DNA from 2 places in the Lysinibacillus sp. FSL M8-0216 genome. Region 1 is predicted to be linked to the other one. Evidence: a T-box and tRNA genes for the amino acid it is inferred to sense, from the RefSeq annotation. Region 1 holds a T-box; the other holds one or more tRNA genes.
The links. The T-box of region 1 lies ahead of tyrS (tyrosine--tRNA ligase). A T-box ahead of a tRNA ligase gene usually reads a tRNA of that ligase, here a tRNA-Tyr.
Positions count from the first base shown of each region.

Region 2: it encodes a tRNA-Tyr, which carries the amino acid that the T-box ahead of tyrS (tyrosine--tRNA ligase) is inferred to sense. The anticodon was not compared.

Region 1 covers NZ_CP152007.1:3,156,927-3,160,340, forward strand. Annotated here, with positions in the region: gene MKX57_RS15480 (MBL fold metallo-hydrolase) at 1-505, opposite strand, end outside; gene MKX57_RS15485 (DUF2759 domain-containing protein) at 675-854, shown strand; gene tyrS (tyrosine--tRNA ligase) at 921-2,135, opposite strand; T-box leader at 2,262-2,503, opposite strand; gene MKX57_RS15495 (LTA synthase family protein) at 2,632-3,414, opposite strand, start outside.
Region 2 covers NZ_CP152007.1:4,601,348-4,604,761, forward strand. Annotated here, with positions in the region: gene sigW (RNA polymerase sigma factor SigW) at 1-358, opposite strand, end outside; gene rocF (arginase) at 492-1,397, opposite strand; tRNA gene MKX57_RS22930 (tRNA-Lys) at 1,583-1,655, opposite strand; tRNA gene MKX57_RS22935 (tRNA-Gln) at 1,668-1,742, opposite strand; tRNA gene MKX57_RS22940 (tRNA-Tyr) at 1,757-1,840, opposite strand; tRNA gene MKX57_RS22945 (tRNA-Val) at 1,859-1,934, opposite strand; tRNA gene MKX57_RS22950 (tRNA-Glu) at 2,007-2,081, opposite strand; tRNA gene MKX57_RS22955 (tRNA-Asn) at 2,193-2,269, opposite strand; gene MKX57_RS22960 (acyl--CoA ligase) at 2,536-3,414, shown strand, end outside.

The DNA.
Region 1 (3,414 bases):
CACCAATTAAATCCGTCCGCCCTACACCTTGTTCAAATAATGTGTCTCCCACAATCGCAAAGCCATCATTTTCAAATACATAGGAAATGCTACCAGGTGAATGTCCTGGTGTAAATACAGCTTGAAACACAAAGTTGCTCATTTCAAATTGTTGCTCTTTTTTAATGATCGTGTCTTGATCTGGTGCAGCTACCCTATAGTCTGGTAATGCAGCATATTTACTAGAGCCATTCTTTTCTGGATCTCCTAGCCAGCTAACCTCTTTTTCATGAATCCATACAGGTACATTAAATGCTTCCCGTACGGCATCCACTGCACCAATATGGTCAAAATGTGCATGCGTTAAAAAAATGGCTAACGGTTTTAAACCATTGCTACGGATTGTTTTAATAAGACGCTCCGCTTCTTCACCTGGATCAAATACGATACATTCTTTGTCTTTATTCGATACGATATAGCAATTCGTTTGGACTGGACCAAGAGAAAAACTACGTACGTTCATCATAGATATCACCTCATTTCTCTATTATACAGGCTTTGCCACAATTTGACGATAAATGTTCATAGTTTGCACTATATTAGTTCTCGACAAAAACAGGTAGAACGATTACAATTAAGGAGGAATATTGTTTACGACATTCATTTTCTGATGTCGAAAGGAGTGTCTATTTTTAATGAACTTATTAATGGTTATTTTTGGTCTAGTTTCAATTTTTGCTGTATATGGTACATTCCAAGCAATTAAAGAAAAGAACCTTTTAAGCGTTGTTTTCAACTTATTAAGTGCTGTCGTCTTTGGATGGTTTGTCATTATGACAATCGTTCATGGCGGGTATCCACCAAAATTACACTAAAATTTAGACAGAAAAAAGAGCAGTCTCTATGTGAGATTGCTCTTTTTTCTTGGACATCATCCCATTTTACTTATTCAATTTTAGAAATCTCTTCTTACCAATTTGCAGGACATCCTCATTCATTAATACTTGAGATAGATCATCCACAGCAATTTTTTCTCCATTTAATGAAACCCCATTTTGTTTAATGAGCCTTATAAAATCACTTTTACTTTGAATAAATTGGATAGAAATTAATTGTGGAATGATATCCTCTATTCTTTCTTTATCAATTTCAAGTAGCAATACAGGAATGTTAGCAGGAATCATCTTCTTCTGGAAAGCAGCTTCAAAATAAGATTTTGCATCCATCGTAGCTGCATGACCATGATATAAAGCTGTCACTATTTCTGCTAATTGTAGTTTTATATCACGTGGGTTCTCTCCGTTTTGTAGCCTTTCTTGAACGGCTTGCACTTGAAGTGGATGCTCATCTGTCGCTAATTCAAAATATTTGATAATGAGCGAATCTGGTAGTTCCATAATTTTTTTAAACATAACTTCAGGCGCTTCATGGACACCAATATAATTCCCCAAGCTTTTACTCATTTTTTCAATACCATCTAATCCTTCAAGTAATGGCATAAAAATAGCAATTTGTTTTTCTAGCCCTCTATGCCTTTGTAAGGTGCGTCCCATGAGAATATTAAACGTTTGATCGGTTCCCCCTAATTCAATATCAGCCTTTAATTCTACAGAATCATACGCCTGCATGAGAGGGTAGAAAAATTCATGTAGGCCAATTGGTATTTGGTGATGGTACCGCTTTTGGAAGTCTTCACGCTCCAAAATACGGGCAACAGATGTAGTAGCAGCCAGCTGGATGACTTCTTCAAACGTTAATTTTGCTAACCATTCACTATTGAAACGAACAGTCATTTTTTCCTCGTCCAACACTTTAAAAATTTGCTCACAATACGTTTTGGCATTTTCCTTCACCAATTCATCACTTAACGCTACACGTCCCTTAGATTTCCCGGTAGGATCGCCAATACGGCCCGTAAAATCACCAATGACAATGACTGCATGATGCCCTAGGTCCTGCAGCTGTTTAATTTTTCGCAATACGACTGCATGGCCTAAATGAATATCTGGTGCAGATGGATCGAGCCCCAATTTAATCGTTAAGGGCTTTTGCTCTTGAAATGAGTGCTCCAATTTTTTTAGTAGCTCGGGTTCATCAACAATTTTGTCAGTCCCCTTTTTAATAATGGCTAACTGCTCCTTTGGTGTTAAAAACATACAAAACATCTCCTTGTAATATTAAAAAGTTAATATTGCAAGATCTATAAGAGTTCTTGACAGGATTACTGTCGCCCAATTTGGCACTAGACGTTCAGATGCAAAAAAACGCCCTTAGGAATAAATCCTAAGGACGTTAATGAACGTGGTACCACCTTTTTTCGAGAGCTACTCAAATAGCACTCCTCCATTAGTACAGCCGCAGCAATACTATTGCAATGATTACGGATGCAAACCCGTCGTAGCCTACTAAAATTTCGGTACGCAGCTCCAAGATGTATTCACTTTAATATCCCTTGCGCCTCTCAACGACCGGCTACTCTCTGTCAGTTTTTATTAAAGTTACTTGTTCTTTTCCATGCCTTTAACTCTTATACTCCGAAATGTGAAAAACAAATCTTCGTTATGCAGATATTTACACTAATTATAATCACTTCAACAAATTTGTCAATTGCTCAAAGTAAAAGAGAGATCTCATGGCGAGATCTCTCTTTGTTTACTTAACGGATTCTTGTTTTAAATTACCTGTCTTTTCATCATAGAAACGAAGAAGGTCTCCATTGATGATGGCGTCAGAATTTTCGAGCTCCATTGTTGCACGATCAGCGTATGGCTGACATGGCTCCCCATCTATTTCTTCGCCAGTTGATTTATCATAGCAAGCCTCTCCCGCATACACATATTTATCTGTGATAAAGCGTCCGTCACGGAACACTACAAAGTTTTCATGTTCTGGAGAGAATAAATCCGCACCCATTTGCATATCTTTTGACGTTTCAATGCCAAGTAGGTGTAAAATTGTTGGACGTAAATCCATTTGTCCTGCCATTTCAGTCATCTCTTTACCATCGTCAGATCCTGGGATATGGATGAATAAAGGTACTTCCTGTAGCAATGCATTATCAAATGGTGTAATTTGTTCTTTTCCTAAATACTGTGCCATCGCTTTATTATGGTTTTCTGAAATACCGTAGTGGTCACCATACATAACGATAATAGAATTATCATAAACACCTTGATCTTTCAGTTGTTGGAAGAAATCTTTTAAAGCTTCATCCATATAGCGTACTGTTTGGAAGTAACGATTTAATGTACCTGAGTTTGAATCATATTCAGGAATCATAATATCTTCCGGATCCAATGTAAATGGATAGTGATTCGTTAACGTAATAAGTCTTGAGTAGAATGGTTGTGGCATATCTTTCATTAATGCTGCAGATTGCTCTAAGAATGGCGTATCTTTCATTCCCCAGTTCACAGCTTGCCCTTCTTCTACTGT
Region 2 (3,414 bases), 1.4 Mb from region 1:
GCTCCTCTGGTAGCTGGTCGTCTGCTGCGATTTGTGAATACATATCAAGCCCTTCTGTACCAGCTACTTCTGCATCTAAATAATAATCCGGTTTCTTTTTCCGAATCCGATCTATACAGAGGTTTGTCGCTATGCGATAAAGCCACGTGGAAAACTTTCTTTTCTGATCAAAAGTATGCAAATTCATATATGCCCGAACAAAAGCTTCCTGAGCAATATCTTCAGATTCTTGTTTGTTACCTAACATTCGATAGCATACTTGGTACAGTTTGTGCTGATAGAGACTCACAATATCGGCAAATGCGTTTTGATCGCCTTTAAGCACTTGTTTTATTCTCTTATTTACTAACGCATCCATTGTGTTGACTTCTCCACCTTTACAACTGTCTTATACTATACGACCCATCAATAAGAAAAGTTTCGTTTTATTTCAATTATAGCAAAAGATTTTTATGCAATGTGGCAACAGGCAATTTTTTGAAAAATTTTCTTTAAACTAAAGTTTCTCCAAATAAAGATCCCATTAAAGCAACAGCTACATTTGCTGTTGTATTTTTCTCGTCTAATATCGGATTAACTTCTACAAACTCTGCTGAAGTTAACATTCCAGACTCTTGTAACATTTCCATCGCTAAATGACTTTCTCGATACGTAATTCCACCTGGCACTGGTGTTCCAACACCTGGTGTATAAAGAGGGTCAAGTCCATCTAAATCCAGCGATAGGTGTAATCCATCAACATCTCGCTCTTTTAAATAGGCAAGTGCATCTTCCATAACACGCGTCATGCCAAGTCGGTCAATTTCATGCATAGTGTATACTTTAATCCCTTGTTCACGAATCAAATCACGCTCACCAGGATCTACAGAACGAGCTCCTATAATAATAACGTTTTCTGGCTTAATTTTTGGCACATTATTACGAATTTGAACTAAACGTTCATGCCCAAGCCCAATACTAACTGCTAAAGGCATTCCATGTATGTTGCCGGAAGGTGTAGTTTCAGGTGTATTTAAATCTGCATGTGCATCATACCAAATAACACCTAGATTTTTATAATGTTCCGCTAATCCTGCAAGTGTCCCAATAGCAATACTATGGTCACCACCAAATACAAGTGGGAATTTTTTTTGTTCGACTACTTCATGTACGCTATTAGCTAAAGCCGTACTAACTTCTACTACTTCCTCTAAATTCAATAACTTTTCATCTACTGTCGCGTTTGCATGCTTTTGACTAACACGAATATCCCCTTGATCTTGTACCTCGTGTCCAATACTTGCTAAACGTTCAACAACGCCTGCATAACGAATAGCACTTGGTCCCATATCTACGCCTCGGCGTGTTTGTCCGTAATCTGTTGGTACTCCAATAATAGAAATATTAAGTTTATTCATGTTTTTATACCCCCTAAAAGTTATAAGACTATTGTAAAGCCTACTTACCACTTGGCTCAACCCAACATAAATACGCATATTTATTCATTTTCAAATAACATAAAAAAATCTCCTACTGTTTTCAGTAAGAGACTAGTTATCTGTATTTATTATATCACTTTTGAATATATTTTATTCTATAAAAGTGAGCCATGAAGGACTCGAACCTTCGACCCTCTGATTAAAAGTCAGATGCTCTACCAACTGAGCTAATGGCTCATAAAAGAAAAATGGCTGGGGTACTAGGATTCGAACCTAGGCATGACGGAATCAAAATCCGTTGCCTTACCGCTTGGCTATACCCCAATCATTTATAAAACTGGTGGAGGGGGACGGATTCGAACCGCCGAACCCTAAGGAGCGGATTTACAGTCCGCCGCGTTTAGCCACTTCGCTACCCCTCCGAAATAACACAAGAATAATGGTGGAGGATGACGGGCTCGAACCGCCGACCCTCTGCTTGTAAGGCAGATGCTCTCCCAGCTGAGCTAATCCTCCATAGAAACAGGTGTGTTATATCACAGTTTATTTTCATTTTAAAGCCTGTACATCATGATGATGTATTTTAAATGGTGACCCCTACGGGATTCGAACCCGTGTTACCGCCGTGAAAGGGCGGTGTCTTAACCACTTGACCAAGGGGCCAAACTTATGTCTCAAACAAGACAAGAATTATGATAACATTATTTCTACATTCTTGCAACACTTTTCTACATTTTTTTATGTATAAAGCCATCTTAAAAATGAGCAAAAAAATGGCTCCGAAGGCAGGACTCGAACCTGCGACAACCTGATTAACAGTCAGGTGCTACTACCAACTGAGCTACTTCGGAACAATACTATTCAAATCGGTCTTAGACAACCTCTTAAGTACATTTATTATTATAGCAAGCATTCTAAATAATGCAACATATTTGTGTAAAATATTATATTTTTTTGTCGAGAATTTCTTAAATAGTACTTAGAAAGTATAATAGTTCTCTATTAAATCTAAAATTTCTATTTTGTGTATTAAATATTCTTGCTGTATATTATTGCAATTGTTAAAATAAAAATAGTTTTATGAATTTTCTATCATTTTAGGGGGAGGAATGTTCAAATGGTAATAGAGGATTTAATTGCACCGGATGTTTATAACATCACAGAGGAATTAGAAAAGTTTTCGCAAGATAGTGAACGCCAAGCTATACGTTGGTTAAATACACAACAAGAGAGACAAACCGTTACTTACGTAGAACTTGTTCAAAAAATGAATCAATACGCGAATGCCTTTACGAAGAAGGGGCTTCAAAAAGGAGATCGTGTATTAGTTATTATTCCTCGCCTACCTGAGGCCTATTTTGTTTTCCTAGGCTGTTTAAAAGCGGGTATTGTTCCTATTTCCTGTTCAGAGATGTTGCGCGCAAGTGATTTAGAGTATCGTATGGAGCATTCTTCTGCCAGTGCCGTTATCGCCTATGAAGTATTTACTAGTGAAGTAGACAAAATTTCGTCTTCTGTCGATGCTTTAAAAAACAAAATGGTCATCGGAACAGCTACAGGAGATTGGACTTCTTTAGATGAATTGGCTAGCTCTCAGCCAAATACATTTACGGCTGTTGCTACTAAACGCGATGACATGGCCTTCCTTTCTTATACTTCTGGAACAACAGGTAAGCCTAAAGGCGTCGTCCATTCTCATGGCTGGGGCTATGCACATATTCGAACAGCGGCTGCACAGTGGCTTTGTGTACGTGAAGGAGACTTAGTATGGGCAACTGCAGCTCCAGGCTGGCAAAAATGGATTTGGAGCCCGTTCCTATCTACTATTATGTTGGGAGCTACTGCCTTTGTTTATCATGGTGGATTTGATGCAAAAACATATCTTCAACTGTTGCAGGATGAAAAGGTTAATGTTCTTTGCTGCACCCCAACTGAGTATCGTATCATGGCGAAACTTGAGAATTTAAAAGACTATAATCTATCTTCTCTTCGTAGT